DNA from 4 places in the Microbacterium sp. UBA1612 genome. Region 3 is predicted to be linked to each of the others. Evidence: predicted binding sites of a transcription regulator. Region 3 holds the regulator's gene; each other region holds the start of a gene.
What was found. The regulator HrcA, encoded in region 3, represses chaperone genes, less so after heat shock. The targets are predictions, from matches to a motif close to TTNGCACTCGNNNNNNNCGAGTGCNAA.

Region 1 (4,391 bases), on a different contig from region 3:
CGATCAGGGCGCCGGCGATCGCCAGGATGGCGCCGATCGATGCGGCGATCGTGACGCGAGGAAGCGGCAGGACGCCACGCGCGAGGACGACGGCGCCCCACACCATCGCCGCCGCGCCGAGAGGGAGCAGGGCGACGCCGATGGCTCGCGATGCGAGCGACGAGTCGTCGGCCGTGATCGCGCCCGCCGCGAGGGCGAGTTGGATGAGGCCGGCGCCCCACGCCGCGATCGCGGGAACCGTGACGGTCCACGCGATCGCGGGGGTGCGCCGACGAGCGTCGTGCGAGCTCGACATCTGTCCGGCTCAGGCGAGGCGGCCGCGAGCAGACGTGCTCCGGTCCGCGGCAAGGCCGACGCCGAGCAGCACGATGGCGCTCGCCAGGTGCAGGAAGTGGTCGAACGTGTTGAGGGCGAGGATGTTCGCCGCGGTTCCCACCAGGAAGAACCCGACGACGCCGAGCAGGAGGTAGACAGCTCCCACGGCGATGTTGATGCCCTTGGCCGCGGCCACGGACGACAGGCCGCCGATGAGGAGAACGGCTCCCACCGCGACGTGGACGATGTTGTGCAGCGGGTTCACCTCGAAGATGCCGAGGAGCAGCCCACCCTCGGTCGCGATGAATCCGACGCCGCCGGTGACGAGGAAACCGAGCAGACCTACGACGATGTAGACCGCGCCGATGATCGAGGCGACGAGGCGGTTCGGTGACGATGACATGTGTAACCTCCTGAATCTGTGCAACGGGGTGTCGCACAGGTGATTCGCAGTATCGGCATTTTCGGATTGCCCGCGGGTGCCGATGTCCGCGGAAACTCCCGGGTCCGCTGCGTCGCGCGGGCCCGGAGCGAGCGGGTCAGCTGTCGCCGCGCATCTTCTCGTTGGCCTCGTTCTTCGCCTTCACCGAGTCGCGCTCTGCTTCGGCCTTCTTGACGTCGGATTCCGCGCGCATCTCGTCGAGCTTGTCGTCGATGCGGTCCCGGGTGTCTTCCCACGCTTCGCCGGCCTTGCGACCGGCGGTCTCCGCGGCATCCTTCGCGTCATCCATGAATCCCATGAGTCACTCCTCTTCTCGAAAGGCAACCGGGTCCCTGTCTGGGCCCGGTTGAGACGCTATTGCGCGCGTGCGGGCTTGGGGATGGGCTTGCGCGGGCTTCGGGCGACGGGTATCGCACACGGCGCATGCCAGATCCGGCTCAGGTGCGGACGATACGATCTCGTGTGGACGGGAGGTGTGCGGATGGGGCGCAACGCAGACGCGATCGCGGAAGGTGTCTCGATCGCCGACGCCGCGGCACGGCTCGCGGTGCGCAACCGCATCCTCGTCGACACGATCGCGCGCAACGAGCCCTTCGATCCCGAACGGGTCGCCCCTTTCGCCAGGGAGACGCTTCTGGCGCTCGCCGCCGAGCAGGAGGCCGCGGCCGACCTCACCCGCAAGCAGCGCAAGAAGGCGTGGGGGAAGTACTCCGATCCCGACGGCACGCACGACTACCGCGATCGGGACACCCGCAACCTTCGACGTCGACAGCGGCAGTACACCGGCGTCGCGAAGGTGCTGCGCGAGCGGGCCGACGACGCCGAGGCCGTCGCTGAACTCGTCGCCGGTGCACGCCAGGCCGCCTGGGGCGACGTCGAGTCGAATCTGCAGCGGCGGCTGGTCGTCGAGGGAGCACGTCCCGACCTCGAACCCGACTACGGGCAGATGCGGGCCGCACGCATGCAGGCTCTGCGTCTCGTCGATCTGCCGCGCCTGGCAGCCCACCGCCGTCGTATCGGCGACGTCACGGTCGGAGCGGTGGACGAACCGGAAGACGTCGCCGCCGCCATCGATTCGCCACCGACCGAATCGTGAGGTAGTCTGAACCTCGGCCTTCGCGCCGTTTCGCGCGGAGGTCCTGCGCCTCTAGCTCAATGGATAGAGCATCTGACTACGGATCAGAAGGTTGGGGGTTCGAGTCCCTCGAGGCGCGCACTGTGTTGAGACAGTGAGGAATCCCTCGCCCATCGGGCGGGGGATTTTCGCGTTTCCGGCGGCGGTCGGCCCGTATGGCACGCGGGCGCGATGGCGTCCCGAGGTCGGCGCTGCCGGCTGATCCCGACCCTTTCGGCATTCTTGTCGTCCCGTTCGCCCAGGGCGATCGAAAGATCTGGCACTCGCAGGAGGAGAGTGCTAATCTGGGCTTACTTGAGTCAATGTGACTCAACTTGGACAAGACACTGTCGGATGGCCGCATCCGACCCGCTACGAAGGAGCAGAAATGGGAACCTACGACCCGTTCCGTGAGCTGGACCGCATGGCGTCGAGCCTCCTCGACGCGCGACGTGGACCCCGCCGCATGCCGATGGACCTCTATCGCGATGGCGACCACTACGTCCTGAACGCCGACCTCCCCGGCATCGACCCGGGCTCGGTCGACATCGACGTCGACGGCCAGCTGCTGACGATTCGCGCCGAGCGGACCCTCGCGTCGGGCGACGGCGTCAAGTGGATCACCCGGGAGCGCGAGGCGGCGAGCTTCGTTCGGCAGCTGAACCTCGGACAGGGCATCGACACTGAACGCATCTCGGCGAGCTACGGCAACGGCGTGCTGTCGGTGACGATCCCGGTCAGCGAGAAGGCGAAGCCGCGCAAGATCGAGGTCGCGACCGAGGCCCAGCACTCGGTGCTGCAGGCGCATGAGTCCCACTCCGCGGCATCCGCGGACGGACCGACGCCCGTCGAACAGTAGACCTCCCTCCGGCGACAGCCCCGACTCCACGAGCCGGGGCTGTCGCTCTGTCTCGGCGCGGAGCAGGCCGTGGGGCGTAGCCTGGAGCGATGAGCGCCTATGTCTCGGCGTTCGAGCTGTTCTCCATCGGAGTAGGACCCTCGAGCTCCCACACCGTCGGCCCGATGCGCGCCGGGCGTGACTTCGCCGTCCGCCTGCGCGAGAGCAAGCTTCTCGACCGGGTCACGGGTGTGACGTGCGCGCTCTACGGGTCCCTCGGGGCGACAGGAATCGGCCACGGCACTCCGGATGCGGTGGTCGCCGGGCTTTCCGGGCTCGATCCCGAGACGGCCGATCCGGGAGCGATCCGCGGGGCCTGGTCGAACCTGGCGGACGGGGACCGGATGCTCCTCGGCGGCATGAGACCGGTGCCCTTCGCCAAGGCGGACGTGAGCTTCGAACCTCGGACGCGCCTCCCGGAGCATCCGAACGCGATGACGCTCGTCGCGCGCGACGACGAGGGCGGCGTGCTGGCTGAGGAGACCTACTACTCCGTGGGCGGCGGTTTCATCCGGCGCGACGGCGAGGCTCCGAGGATCGAAGCGACTCCGTCACCGATCCGCTTCGATTCGGCGGAGGAGCTCCTCGCGATCTGCGACGAGCGCCACCTGACGATCGCCGAGGCTGCGCGCATGAACGAGACGGCGCTGCGCTCGGAGGCCGAGGTCGCGGCCGGCCTCGATCGCATCTGGGATGCGATGGCCGACTGTGTGACGGCGGGTCTGCACGCCGACGGGGTGCTGCCGGGCATGCTGAAGGTGAAGCGGCGCGCGAGCGTGATCCGAGCACAGCTCGAGGACACCACTGCGGCCGGTGGTCGCGAGTTGCCGGGAGAGTGGCTCGGCGCGTTCGCCCTGGCCGTGAACGAGGAGAACGCCGCCGGAGGCCGGGTCGTCACCGCGCCGACGAACGGTGCGGCCGGAATCCTGCCGGCGGTCGCGATGTACTGGTGGCGTTTCCTGGCCGACTCGGGACTCGGCGCCGGAAACGCCGTCACGCCCCACGGGGAACTGGTCGGCAGTGCCCTCTTGGGGTTCGGCACCGCGGGCGATGTCGCCGACGCGGGGGACGACGACGCCGTCGCGGAGGCGAACCGCCGCCGTGGCATCCGGCGCTTCCTTCTCACGGCGACCGCTCTCGGGTCGCTCTTCAAGGCGAACGCGTCGATCTCGGGCGCCGAAGGCGGCTGTCAGGCCGAGGTCGGGTCGGCGTGCGCGATGGCGGCCGGCGGACTGACGGCGGTGATGGGCGGCACGAACCGCCAGATCGAGAACGCCGCGGAGATCGCGATGGAACACCACCTCGGCCTGACGTGCGATCCCGTCGGTGGGCTCGTGCAGATCCCCTGCATCGAGCGCAACGCGATTGCCGCGTCCACCGCCGTCACCGCGGCGCGGCTGGCGCTGCGCGGGGACGGTTCGCACTTCGTGTCGCTCGATGCGGTCGTCGAGACGATGCGTCAGACCGGCATCGACATGTCGCACAAGTACAAGGAGACCAGCGAGGGCGGTCTCGCGGTGAACGTCATCGAGTGCTGACCCGCCGGATGCCGCATCCGTCGGTTCACCTGTCACGGGATGCCATACCCTCCGGTTCACCTGTCACCGCATGTCGCATCCGCT
Region 2 (4,391 bases), on a different contig from region 3:
TGACCAAGGGGCAGCTCGGCGACCTTGTTCGCCACGACGCCCGGCTCCATGCCGGCGTTCAGAGCGATCTGCTTCAGCGGAGCCTCGATCGCGACCTTCACGATGTTGGCGCCGGTCGCCTCGTCACCGGTGAGCTCGACGTTCGCGAACGCGCCCTTGCCGGCCTGAATGAGGGCCACGCCACCACCGGCGACGACACCTTCCTCGACGGCGGCCTTCGCGTTGCGGACGGCGTCCTCGATGCGGTGCTTGCGCTCCTTGAGCTCGACCTCGGTCGCCGCACCAGCCTTGATGACGGCCACGCCGCCGGCGAGCTTGGCGAGGCGCTCCTGGAGCTTCTCGCGGTCGTAGTCGCTGTCGGTGTTGTCGATCTCGCGACGGATCTGGGTCACGCGACCCTCGATCTGGTCCGCCTCGCCGGCGCCCTCGACGATCGTGGTCTCGTCCTTGGTGATGATCACCTTGCGAGCACGGCCGAGGAGGTCCAGCGTGGTGTTCTCGAGCTTGAGGCCCACCTCTTCGGTGATGACCTGGCCGCCGGTGAGGATCGCGATGTCCTGCAGCTGAGCCTTGCGACGGTCGCCGAAGCCGGGAGCCTTGACGGCAGCCGACTTGAAGATGCCGCGGATCTTGTTCAGCACCAAGGTCGCGAGGGCTTCGCCCTCGACGTCCTCGGCGATGATGAGGAGCTCCTTGCCGTCCTGGATCACCTTGTCGACGATCGGCAGAAGGTCCTTGATGTTCGAGATCTTCTGGTTCGCGATGAGGATGTAGGGGTCCTCGAAGACGACTTCCTGACGCTCGGGGTCGGTGACGAAGTAGGGGTTGATGTACCCCTTGTCGAAGCGCATGCCCTCGGTGAGCTCGAGCTCGGTGCCGAAGGTCTGCGACTCCTCGACGGTCACGACGCCTTCCTTGCCGACCTTGTCGATCGCCTCGGCGATGAGCTCGCCGATCTCGGGGTCAGCGGCGGAGATCGACGCGGTCGCGGCGATCTGCTCCTTCGACTCGACCTCCTTGGCGTCGGCCAGCAGCTGGTCGGTGATCATCTTGACGGCCTTCTCGATGCCGCGCTTGAGCGAGATCGGGTCGGCGCCGGCTGCGACGTTGCGCAGACCCTCGCGGACGAGTGCCTGAGCGAGAACGGTGGCGGTCGTGGTGCCGTCGCCCGCGACGTCGTCGGTCTTCTTGGCGACCTCCTTGACGAGCTCCGCGCCGATCTTCTCGTACGGGTCGTCGAGTTCGATCTCCTTGGCGATCGAGACGCCGTCGTTGGTGATGGTGGGGGCGCCCCACTTCTTCTCCAGCACGACGTTGCGCCCACGCGGGCCCAGGGTCACCTTGACGGCGTCGGCCAGCGTGTTGAGGCCGCGCTCGAGGCCGCGACGGGCCTCTTCATCGAAAGCGATCATCTTTGCCATGTGTGTGTCGTCCCTCCCGGACGTTGGCCTTCGGTCATTAGCACTCGTATGAGACGAGTGCTAATACATTCTGGCACTCGCCCCCGGGGAGTGCAAGCCACCGTCCGTGTTCACGACGAAGGGCGGGATGCCGCAGCATCCCGCCCTTCCTCACGCGCTCGGCGCGCGACGTGACGGCGCGTCAGGCGACGACGCGAACGGACTCCGCCTGCGGGCCCTTCTGGCCCGACCCGACGGTGAACTCGACCGCCTGTCCTTCTTCGAGCACGCGGAAACCGCTCATCTCGATGTTGGAGTAGTGGACGAAGACGTCCTGCCCGTCGGTCACGGTGATGAAGCCGAAACCCTTCTCGGCGTTGAACCACTTGACGGTGCCCTGAGCCATGCGAATCTCCTGTAGTGCGGTGGGACAGGCTCATCGTAGGCAGACGCGAATTCACCGAACCGCCATCACAGCAACTGTTGACAGGGGCGCATAGAAGTATTTACCGGCGTGAAACAACCGCTGGTCCCGAGGGGGTTCGCGTCAGGGAGCGGGCGTCTCCTCCGACGCGCTGTCGGTGTGGTCGAGGCCGATGACCACGGTCAGCTGAGCCGATTCGCTCTCGTCGACGTCTTCGGTGGCGGCGTCGTCGGTCGGCTGGTAGAAGTCGCTCTGCTCGATGCGTGCCCCGTCGAGCAGCTCGGCGACGCCCGCCGCGGCGGCTTCGTCGCCGGGGAAGGCGTAGTACACGGTCGTCTCGGCGAAGTCGGAGGTTCCCGCTTCGCTCGCGTTGACCTGATCGGCGGACCACCCGGCCTCGACGAGCACGTCCTTGACCTGCGTGGCGAGACCCGCCTCGGGCGTGGCGTTGAGCACGAGCACGTCGTACGCGGTGTCGATCACCGGCTCGATGGTCGCCGTGGGCGTCGGCTCGGGAGCGGCGTCGGGAGCGAGGGAGACGCGTCCGCTGAGGACCAGCGTCGCGAAGATGCCCGCGACGATGAGCACGAGAGTGGCGACCGCGGCCCACAGGAAGACGACCCACCCGCGCATGTGCGGGTTCTCGGCCCGGTGGGCGCCGACGCGCCCGCTGTCCGCGGGGAGGTCGTCGAAGCGATCCCGCGGGTAGGTCGATTTCGGCACCCCACGATGCTACCGGCACCCGTCGGTGAACCCGGGAATCCGCCCCGAGGGCTGCTCAGCCCGGCATCGACCGGGTCGCGCGCCCGGATTCGGACACGTCGCGGCGCCGCCGCAGGCGCTTCACCAGCATCGGGTCATGACGCTGCGCCTCGACCGTGTCGATCAGCCGGTCGAGCAGCTGATAGTAGCGAGCCGGGGCGAGCCCGAGTTCCGCGCGGATCGCCTCCTCCTTGGCTCCGACGTGGCGATGCCACTGCGCCTCGAAATCGAGGAGCGCACGGTCGCGGTCGGAGAGGGACACGTCGTCCACGGTAACCGTGCCGGCACCGTCATCCCGTAAGCCACTCCAGGGATGCGCCGAGCGGATCCGCGTAGGCCAGCGGCGCGCCGTCGCGGTGCAGCACGAACCGGCCCGCACCCGGGTCGACGGGCGCGGTCCACCGATCGTGCGCCTGCAGCGGGTCCAGCGACACCCAGATGGCCCCGGTGTCGGCGATGGCGCCGATGAGCCGCTCACGCGCCGCCCGGGGCAGGTGGGGCAGGAGCCCCAGAGTCGACACGACCGGGGTGAGCCCGTCGGGCATCCCCGAGAGAAGCCGAGGGACGAGATCGGGATCGCTCGCGTCGCCGGATGCCACCTCGATCGGCTCGCGACGGGCGAGATCGAGCGCGGCCTCGATCCGCTGCGCTCGACCCCGCTCCCCCGGCCACACCAGGGCCATGAGGAAGGCGCGGTCATCGGGATCGCCCGCCGACATCGGTGTGAGGTCGGCGCCCATCCGCCACCGGATCTCAGGCAGGCGCAGCGGAGCGTCGCCCGTGATGTTCGCGTCGAGGACGACCGGCGACATGCCGGAAGGCGGGTCGAGTCGCACGTCGGGGTGATCCGGCCGGCGGTAGCGGTACGAGTAGCGGTCGGGCTGCAGACAGAGACCGGCGCTCGCACCCACCTCGAGGAAGCCGATCGGTCCGGGGATCGTCGCGAGCGCCGGCAGCAGGGCGGCGCACCGCAGGGGCTCGTTGGTCTGCAGCGAGCGTCGCGACGTCTCCTCGACGACGGCGTCGGCGTGCTCCAGGAGCCAGTCGCGCCAACGCGAGAAGGCCTGCTCGGGCGCGCCCAGCATCCGCGTGACGGCGAACACGAGCGGTGGCTGCCGGCGAGAGGCCGGGATGCGCGCGAGCACGTGGCACACGTCGACGTCATCGGCGACACCCGCCGCCCACTCCGCGTAGAGAGAGGATCGTGATGGAGCTTCCGCCACCGCGAACCGCCGATAGCGATCGGCGACCTCGGCCACGGCATCCATGCGCCCATTGTCCGCTGTCGGCGTCATCATCGTCACACTCGGCGCCCGATGCGGCGCGCTGCGGTTGAATGGAGGGGAAGGAGATCTCCATGGACTATTCCGTCGACAAGACCGACGCGCAGTGGCGCGAAGAGCTCACCCCCGAGCAGTACCAGGTGCTGCGCGAGGCCGGCACCGAGCGTCCCTGGACCGGTGAACTCCTCGACGAGGAGCGCGCCGGGCTCTACACGTGTGCCGCGTGCGGCGCCGAGCTGTTCAAGAGCGGCACCAAGTTCGACTCCCACTGCGGCTGGCCGAGCTTCTACGAGTCGATCCGCCCCGACGCGGTGCAGCTGCTCGAGGACAACAGCCACGGCATGGAGCGCACCGAGGTGCGCTGTGCGTCCTGCGGCTCGCACCTCGGTCACGTGTTCCCCGACGGCTTCGGCACCCCCACCGGCGACCGTTACTGCATGAACTCCCTCTCGATGAACTTCACGCCCGAGAACGACGCGTGACCACAGTCGTCGAGGCGATGCGCCGGCGGCGCTCGCTGTC
Region 3 (4,391 bases):
TCGTCGACGAGCTCGCCGACGCCGGCGTCACCCGCATGTCGATCGGCATGCAGTCTGCGGTCCCGCACGTGCTCGCCGCTCTCGATCGCACGCACCGACCGGAGAACGTCGGCCAGGCCGTGGCTGCCGCGCGCGCCGCGGGTTTGGGGGTGAGCATCGACCTGATCTACGGCGCGCCGGGGGAGAGCCTCTCGGATTGGTCGCGCTCGGTCGACGCTGCGGTCGCCCTGGAGCCGGACCACATCTCCGCCTACGCCCTGATCATCGAGGACGGCACCAAGCTCGCGCGCCAGATCCGGCGCGGCGAGGTGCCGGCACCCGACGACGACCTGCAGGCGGACATGTACGAGGCCGCCGAGACGGCCTTCGCCGCGGCGGGCCTGGAGTGGTATGAAGTCTCCAACTGGGCACGGCGGGAATCCGACCGGTCGAAGCACAACCTCGCCTATTGGCGGGGTACGGACTGGTGGGGGTTCGGGCCCGGCGCGCACAGCCACATCGGCGGCCTCCGCTGGTGGAACGTCAAGCACCCCGCCGCATACGCCGCGCGGCTGAGCGAGGGTTCGTCTCCCGCGGCCGGGCGCGAGCGACCGGACCGTTCCTCGCGGGACCTCGAGACCGTGCTGCTGCGTTCGCGTATCCGCGAGGGGCTCCCGATCGCGCTCGTGCCCCGCGACCGACGCGGCGCGGTGCCGGGGCTCATCGCCGACGGCCTGATCGATGGGGCCAGCGCGATCGGCGGCACGATCGTGCTCACCCTTCGCGGCCGGCTGCTCGCCGACGCCGTCGTGCGCGCCCTCACGGACTGACGGGCGGGCCCGACGCGCGCTCCGGCGGTCGGCGCGATAGAATTGGCACTCACTCGAGACGAGTGCCAGTGCACGCCGGACACGTATGCGGGAGGATCCATGGTCAGCGCACGCGGACTGGAAGTCCTCCGCGCGATCGTGCAGGACTACGTCGAGACGCGCGAGCCGGTCGGCAGCAAGTCCATCGTGGAGCGCCACGCCTTCGGGGTGTCGGCGGCCACGATCCGCAACGACATGGCGATGCTCGAGGACGAGGACCTCATCGCCGCACCGCACACCTCGTCCGGACGGATACCCACCGACAAGGGGTATCGCGTCTTCGTCGACCACCTCGCCGAGGTTCGTCCGCTCTCGCCCGCGCAGCGGACGGCCATCGCCGCCTTCCTCGAAGCGCCGGGAGATCTCGACGACCTCATGGTGCGCACGGTCCGGGCGCTGACCCAGCTGACCGGCCAGGTCGCCATCGTGCAGTATCCCTCCTTCGCCCAGGCGCATGTGTCCCACATCGAGCTGGTCGGGCTGGATGCGGGGCGCATGCTCGTTGTGATCGTCACCGACACCGGCCGCGTGTCGCAGCGGCTCGTCTTCCTCCCGCGCGATCCCGCCGAGGACGAGATCGTGCGCCTGCGGGCGGCGATCGCCGATCTCATCGTCGGCCGCCCCATCCGGGACGGTGCACACGCGATCGCCGAACGCCTTGCTTCGGCTGGAGGCGACCACCGCTCGCCCGATGACGCTGTGATCGACGTGATCGCGATGATCGTCGCGGAGGAACTCGACGAATTCCGGCAGGACAGACTCGTGATGGCGGGAACGGCCAATCTCGCACGGCGCGAGTCGGATTTCCGCGGAAGCATCTATCCGCTGCTCGAGGCGATCGAGGAGCAGGTGACGCTCATGCGCCTCATGGGGGAGATGGTGGCCGACGAGCACGGTCTCGCCGCGAGCATCGGACGCGAGAACGAGCCCTTCGGTCTCGCGGAGGCGTCGGTCGTCGCGGGCGAGTACGACGCGTCCGGTGCCCGGGCGCGTGTCGGCGTGCTCGGGCCGACTCGCATGGACTATCCGAGCAACCTCGCATCGGTGCGCGCGGTGGCGCGCTACCTGTCGCGGCTGCTCGAAGAAGACGAAGGCGCCCGCTGAGGCGCTCGAACACAGACGATCCCGTGGCGACACGGGTGGGAAGGCGAACGTGGCTGACCACTACGAAGTGCTGGGTGTCTCGCGAGACGCGAGCCCCGACGAGATCAAGAAGGCCTACCGGCGATTGGCGCGGGAGCTGCACCCCGACGTGAACCCAGGGGATGACGCCGCCGAGCGGTTCAAGTCGGTGACGCACGCGTACGACGTGCTGAGCGATCCCGATCAGCGAGCACGCTACGACATGGGCGGCGACTCGCCGTTCGGCGGTGGTGGCGCCGCCGGATTCGGCTCCTTCGGCGACATCTTCGAGACCTTCTTCGGTGCCGCCGGGGGCGGCGGCTCGCGGGGTCCGCGTCCCCGCTCCCGCCGTGAGCGGGGACAGGATGCGCTCGTGCGCGTCACGCTCGATCTCGGCGACGTCGTGTTCGGCGTCCACCGCGACATCGAGGTCGACACAGCGGTGCTGTGCGAGACCTGCGACGGCTCCTGCTGCCAGCCGAACACGCAGCCGGTCACGTGCGACATCTGCCACGGCTCGGGCCACGTCCAGCAGCAGGTGCGGAGCCTGCTCGGCAATGTCGTGACGAACGCGCCCTGCCGGGTGTGCCAGGGTTACGGAACGACCATCCCCTACCCGTGCGCGACCTGCCAGGGGCAGGGGCGGGTTCGGGCACGTCGCACCGTGTCCCTCGACATCCCCGCGGGCGTGGAGACCGGCCTGCGGCTGCAGCTCCCCGGCTCGGGAGAGGTGGGACAGGCCGGTGGCCCCAACGGCGACCTCTACATCGAGGTGTCGGTGAAGGACCACGAGACCTTCAGCCGCGAGGGGGATGACCTGCTGGCGACGTTGGAGGTGTCCATGCCCGATGCCGTCCTCGGCACGACGACGACCATCGAGTCACTCGACGGCACGGTCGACCTGGAGATCCGGCCGGGTGTGCAGGCGGGCGATGTCCTGACCATCAAGGGGCGGGGCATCACCCCGTTGCGCGGCAGCCAGCGGGGCGACCTCCGCGTCGGAGTGCACGTCGTGACCCCGACCCGCCTGGACCACAAGGAGCGGGCGCTCATCGAGGACTTCGCCAAGCGGACGAAAGCGCCCGCGCCCAAGCTCGCGGAATTCCACCAGGGCCTGTTCGCGAGGCTGCGGGACCGCCTCCGGAACGGCTGACCGATGCCGCTGCACTTCGTCGTCGACGGGGACACCGCGCTCGACGGTGACGAGGTCGTGCTCACGGGGCGCGAGGCGCATCACGCCGCCGTCGTGCGTCGGGTGCGCGTCGGTGAGGCCGTGACCGTCGGCGACGGCCGCGGCGCATGGCTGTCGGGTGAGGTCGCCGCGGCCTCGCCGCAGCGGGTCGCCGTCGTCATCACGCACCGGCGGACGGTGCCCGCGGCCGCTCCTCGACTCGTGCTGGTGCAGGCTCTCGCGAAGGGCGACAGGGACGAGCTCGCCGTGCAGGCCGCCACCGAGATCGGTGCGGATGCGATCATCCCGTGGCAGGCCTCACGCAGCGTCTCCCGCTGGCAGGGCGCGAAGATCGAGAAGGGCCGTGCGCGATGGTCCTCGATCGTGCGGGAAGCGGCCAAGCAGGCGCATCGCGCCTGGATCCCCGAGGTGACCGCCCCGGTGTCGACCGCCGACCTCGCCGCGCGCGCGGAGCACGCGCGACTGCTCGTGCTCGTCCCCGACGCCGCCGACCCGCTCACCGCTGTCTTCCTCGATCCGCAGGACACCACCGACGTGCTCGTGATCGTCGGACCGGAGGGCGGGCTGACGCCCGAGGAGGTCGATCGGCTGGGCTCGGCCGGAGCGCGGCCGGTGCGACTCGGGGAGAATGTGCTGCGCACCTCCACCGCCGGACCCGCGGCGCTCGCGCTGGCCAGTGCGGCGCTGCACCGCTGGTGACCGGACCTCACGCCGCGGCGGCGGCGGGCGCCGATAGACTCGCGGTATGACGGAATCGTCTGTTTTCACCCGCATCCTGCGTGGCGAGATCCCCGCGGAGATCATCGCCCAGACCGACAACGCCTTCGCGATCCGCGACATCGCACCGCAGGCGCCGGTTCACCTGCTCGTGATCCCGAAGACCGAGCGGTACCGCGATGTCGTCGAGCTGGCCGAAGGCGACCCCGCACTGCTCGCCGAGGTGGTCGGACTGGCGCGCACGGTCGCCGACGAGCACGCGGACGGCCAGTTCCGTCTCGTGTTCAACACCGGCGCTGCCGCCGGGCAGACCGTCTTCCACGTGCACGCCCATGTGCTCGCCGGACAGTTGGAGGAGAAGACCCTCGGTGCCTGATCAGGAACCCACCGTCGACCGCGTCTACGCGGACGGCGTCGCGATGGTGCAGCTTCTCGGCCCGCAGGACCGTCTGCTGCGAGTCGTCGAGCGCGAGCACCCGGAGGTGGATGTGCACGTGCGCGGCAACGAGATC
Region 4 (4,391 bases), on a different contig from region 3:
TCGGCTGCGGTCACGCCCGCAGCGCGGAGCACGTGGCGGAGCACCTCGTCGTCGAAGTCGGCTCCACCGAGGTCGTCGATCCCCGACGCGCTGCCGAGGGGCGCGAACCCGCCGTCGTCGGACTTGCGGAGGATGACGGAGTCGAACGTGCCGCCGCCGAGGTCGTAGACGGCGAGCGAGCGGCCCGGCTCCAGAATCCTGCCGGCTTCGTACTGCCGTGCGGCGGCCTCGGGTTCGGTGATCAGCGACACCTCGCCGACCTCGGCGCGCCCGAGCGCGCTGCGGATCAGGCCCAGCCGGTGGGAGCCCCACCCGGTCGGGTGGGTGAGCATGATGCCCTCGGGTGATGATCCCTCGCGCTCGACGACGGCCTCGATGACCGAGGCGACGGTGTGCGCATAGAGCTGCTCGGGCGGAAGAGTCCGCCCCGCCACCGACAGTGGAACGTCGTCGCCGATGCTGCGCTTGAACTCGCGCACGAGCCGTTCGGGCTGGCTGATGCCGCGTCGTTCGGCCGCGTCTCCGAAGAGCAGGCCATCAGCGGTGACGAACACCGACGACGGAGCACTGTCGGTGCTGCGCCCGAGCGGAAAGCTTCGGGTGTCGAGTGTGGTGTCGGGAGCGGACCGTGCGGTCGCTGCCGCCGTCCTGCTCGTACCGACGTCGATACCCAGAAAATACGCCGTTGCCATGATCCCCCCACGGATCGGGCGCGAGCTGGCGAGAGCTCGTGATTACCCCAGTTGTTCCCAGTGTCCCAGTGCGGCAGACGAGGAGCGGTCACGGTGGCGAACGCCGTCGTCTGCATCCGATGCCAGGTCACCCAGCTGACCCGGTCTCGGTGTTGTCATCGTACACACACATGAGGGGAGACGGCCAGGGCCGTGCTGATACGTGTCGATCGCGAATCTGGCACTCGCGTTGCAAGAGTGCCAGCGCTTCCCTAGACTTGCGTTAGCACTCTCACTCCGAGTTTGCTAACGAGTCTTGACGTCTCATAGGAAAGCAGAGGTAGACCCGTGTCGGTTTCCATCAAGCCGCTCGAGGACCGCATCGTCATCACGCAGGTCGAGGCCGAGCAGACCACGTCCAGCGGTCTGGTCATCCCCGACACCGCCAAGGAGAAGCCCCAGGAGGGCGAGGTCGTGGCGGTCGGTCCCGGTCGCATCGACGACAACGGCAACCGTGTCCCGGTCGACGTCGCCGTCGGCGACCGCGTGATCTACAGCAAGTACGGCGGTACCGAGGTCAAGTTCGGTGCCGATGAGTACCTCGTGCTGTCGGCGCGCGACGTTCTGGCGGTCGTCGTCCGCTGAGACACCCCGCGTGACGAAGGGCTCGGATGCTTCGGCATCCGGGCCCTTTTCGCTGCGGCGATCGGGCGCGGCAGGTCAGGACTACGATGAACCGGTGAACCTCGACGCGCCCGAGCCCCCCAGGGGAGCCGGCGACGCCGACGAGGCAGCACGAGACGCCCCCGACCTGGGGGAGACCGCGCTCGTGACCGCGGGCGTCGGCGTTCCGTCGTCCACCGATGCAGGCGCCTCGCCGACGGACGCCTCCCGAGAGCGAGCGTGGGGCGGCCTGTACACGTTCGGCGCGTACCTCCTGTGGGGGTTCCTGCCGCTGTACTTCCTCGCGCTCGCACCCACCGGGCCGTGGGAAGTCGTCGCATGGCGCATCCTGCTGTCACTGGTGTTCTGCGCGATGCTGCTGACCGTCACACGCACGTGGCCTCGGCTGTTGGCGATCCTCCGGCAGCGACGGCTCGTCGGCTGGACGGTGGTGGCGGGCCTGCTCATCTACGTCAACTGGCAGGTGTTCCTCATCGCGACCCTGACCGGGCACGTGATCGAGACGAGTCTCGGATATTTCATCAATCCGATCCTGACCGTGCTGTTGGGCGTCCTCATCCTCCGGGAGCGGCTGCGCGTCACGCAGTGGGTCGCGCTCGGCATCGCGGCCGCAGCGGTCGGGGTGATCGTGGCGGGATACGGTGCGTTCCCGTGGATCGCGCTGTCGCTGGCGACCTCCTTCGGACTGTACGGGCTCGTCAAGAAGCAGATCGGCCCCTCCGTCGACGCGGTGAGCGGGCTCACGCTCGAATCGCTCTGGCTCACCCCGGTCGCCATCATCCAGCTGAGCGCGGTGGGGGTGACCGCCGGTCTCACGCTCGGCACCGCCGGAGCCGTGCACGCCGTGCTGCTGCTTCTGGCCGGCGTCATGACGGCCACCCCTCTGCTGCTGTTCGCCGCGGGCGCGCGCCGAGTGCCGCTGACCGTCATCGGCCTTCTGCAGTTCGTCGCCCCGATCCTGCAGTTCACGATCGGGGTGTGGATCCTGCAGGAGCCCATGCCGCCGGAGCGCTGGATCGGCTTCGCCCTGGTCTGGGTGGCGCTCGTGATCCTGTCGGCGGACTCCGTGTCGGCTGCGCGCCGGTCACGCCGCACGGCCTCGGATGTGGCCGACCTCACGTAGCGGAGCGCGTCACCGCACGAGGCGGGCGATGGCCTGCGAAGCCTCCGCGATCTTCTCCTCGGCCTCGGGCCCTCCGCCTCGCGCGGCGTCGACCACGCAGTGACGCAGGTGGTCGTCGAGGAGCCCCAGCGCCACGGTCTCCAGCGCGCTGGTAAGCGCGCTGATCTGGGTCAGGATGTCGATGCAGTAGCGCTCGTCCTCGACCATGGTGCGGATGCCGCGCGCCTGCCCCTCGATCCGCTTCAGGCGATTGAGGTAGCGGGCCTTGTCGCTGATGTAGCCGTGGTGGGCGTGCGCCTCGGCGGTGTCGGCGATCGGGGCGGTGTCGGTCATCGGGACTCCTTCGGTGTCGGGGCGGTGGCGCGGAAGCGGCGCAGCAGCAGGCTGTTGCCGACGACGAAGACGCTGGAGAACGCCATCGCGGCGCCGGCGATCATCGGGTTCAGCAGCCCCAGGGCGGCGAGGGGGATAGCGGCGGTGTTGTAGGCGAACGCCCAGAACAGATTGGTCTTGATCGTACGCAGGGTCGCGCGCGACAGCCGCAGCGCGTCGACGGCGGCGAGCAGGTCTCCGCGCACCAGGGTGAGATCGGATGCGGCGATCGCGGCATCGGTTCCGGTGCCCATGGCGATGCCGAGGTCGGCCTGTGCGAGGGCGGCGGCGTCGTTGACCCCGTCACCGACCATCGCGACGACCCGTCCCTCGCTCTGCAGCGCGCGGATGGTGTCGACCTTGCCTTCCGGCAGGACCCCGGCCGAGACGCGCTCGATGCCGACCTCGGCGGCGACCCGTCGAGCGACGGACTCGCCGTCGCCGGTGAGCAGCACCGGCTCGAGGCCGAGCGCGCGCAGACGCTGCACCGCCTCCGCACTGGTGGGCTTCACGCCGTCGGCGAGCGAGATCGCGCCGCGGGCGGCGCCATCCCATGCCACGTGCACGGTCGTGAAGCCCTCGGTGTCTGTGTCGATCGGCGTGACCGCCCAGGAGCGCAGGAACGACGCGCTGCCCACCAGCACCGCACGTCCGTCGACGACGGCCGAGACGCCGGACCCGGCGGTCGCCCGGAACGCCTCGATGGCCGGGAGCGGTCCGTGCCGCCGGCCGGCGGCGACGATCGCCAGGGCGAGCGGGTGCTCGGAGGCGTCTTCGACGGCGGCGGCGACGCGGAGCACCTCGTCGGAGTGCTCCCCGGTCGCAGCCGTGACGTCGACGACCGACATGCGTCCCGTGGTCACGGTGCCCGTCTTGTCGAGCGCGATCGTGTCGACCGCGCGGGTCGACTCGAGCACCTCGGGGCCGGTGATGAGGATGCCGAGCTGCGCGCCGCGGCCGGTCCCGACCATGAGGGCGGTGGGCGTGGCGAGTCCGAGCGCGCAGGGGCAGGCGATGATGAGCACCGCCACGGCGGCGGTGAACGCGGCCTGCGCGGAGCCGCCGAGCACGAGCCACGCGACGAGGGTGATGACCGCGATGCCGATCACGACCGGCACGAACACCGCAGACACCCGGTCGGCCAGGCGCTGCACATCCGCCTTGCGGGACTGCGCGTCCTCGACGAGGCGCGCCATCTGGGCCAGCTGCGTGTCCGACCCCACGCGTGTCGCCTTCACCAGCAGGCGTCCGCCCGCGTTGAGGGTCGCTCCGACGACCGCGTCGCCGGGGGAGACGTCGACCGGCACCGATTCGCCGGTGACGAGGGCGGCGTCGATGCTGCTGGTGCCCGAGGTCACGGTCCCGTCCGTCGCCACCTTCTCGCCGGGGCGCACGATGAATTCGTCGCCGACCCGAAGAGACGTGATCGGCACGCGCACCTCGACGCCGTCGCGCAGCACGGCGGCGTCCTTGGCGCCGAGCTGCAGGAGGGTTCGCAGGGCGTCGCCGGACCGCCGCTTTGCCCGGACCTCGGCGAAGCG

Region 1: the regulator HrcA is predicted to act here: its motif matches at 2,149-2,175, upstream of B3S45_RS09440 (Hsp20/alpha crystallin family protein).
Region 2: the regulator HrcA is predicted to act here: its motif matches at 1,459-1,485, upstream of groL (chaperonin GroEL).
Region 4: the regulator HrcA is predicted to act here: its motif matches at 910-936, upstream of groES (co-chaperone GroES).

The regions. Positions count from the first base shown of each region.
Region 1 is NZ_DCMW01000022.1:18,548-22,938, reverse strand. Features, by position in the region: gene B3S45_RS09465 (hypothetical protein) at 1-295, opposite strand, end outside; gene B3S45_RS09460 (DUF4383 domain-containing protein) at 305-718, opposite strand; gene B3S45_RS09455 (hypothetical protein) at 855-1,055, opposite strand; gene B3S45_RS09450 (asparagine synthase) at 1,239-1,853, shown strand; tRNA gene B3S45_RS09445 (tRNA-Arg) at 1,899-1,971, shown strand; gene B3S45_RS09440 (Hsp20/alpha crystallin family protein) at 2,260-2,730, shown strand; gene B3S45_RS09435 (L-serine ammonia-lyase, iron-sulfur-dependent, subunit alpha) at 2,820-4,307, shown strand.
Region 2 is NZ_DCMW01000019.1:266,670-271,060, reverse strand. Features, by position in the region: gene groL (chaperonin GroEL) at 1-1,421, opposite strand, end outside; gene B3S45_RS09115 (cold-shock protein) at 1,603-1,806, opposite strand; gene B3S45_RS09110 (LytR C-terminal domain-containing protein) at 1,948-2,547, opposite strand; gene B3S45_RS09105 (DUF3263 domain-containing protein) at 2,603-2,848, opposite strand; gene B3S45_RS09100 (DUF2332 domain-containing protein) at 2,877-3,854, opposite strand; gene msrB (peptide-methionine (R)-S-oxide reductase MsrB) at 3,944-4,351, shown strand; gene B3S45_RS09090 (nitroreductase family protein) at 4,369-4,391, shown strand, end outside.
Region 3 is NZ_DCMW01000003.1:27,793-32,183, forward strand. Features, by position in the region: gene hemW (radical SAM family heme chaperone HemW) at 1-809, shown strand, start outside; gene hrcA (heat-inducible transcriptional repressor HrcA) at 909-1,952, shown strand; gene dnaJ (molecular chaperone DnaJ) at 2,002-3,123, shown strand; gene B3S45_RS00655 (16S rRNA (uracil(1498)-N(3))-methyltransferase) at 3,127-3,861, shown strand; gene B3S45_RS00660 (HIT domain-containing protein) at 3,908-4,255, shown strand; gene B3S45_RS00665 (PhoH family protein) at 4,212-4,391, shown strand, end outside.
Region 4 is NZ_DCMW01000023.1:236,136-240,526, forward strand. Features, by position in the region: gene B3S45_RS10785 (Hsp70 family protein) at 1-692, opposite strand, end outside; gene groES (co-chaperone GroES) at 1,020-1,316, shown strand; gene rarD (EamA family transporter RarD) at 1,585-2,478, shown strand; gene B3S45_RS10800 (metal-sensitive transcriptional regulator) at 2,488-2,811, opposite strand; gene B3S45_RS10805 (heavy metal translocating P-type ATPase) at 2,808-4,391, opposite strand, start outside.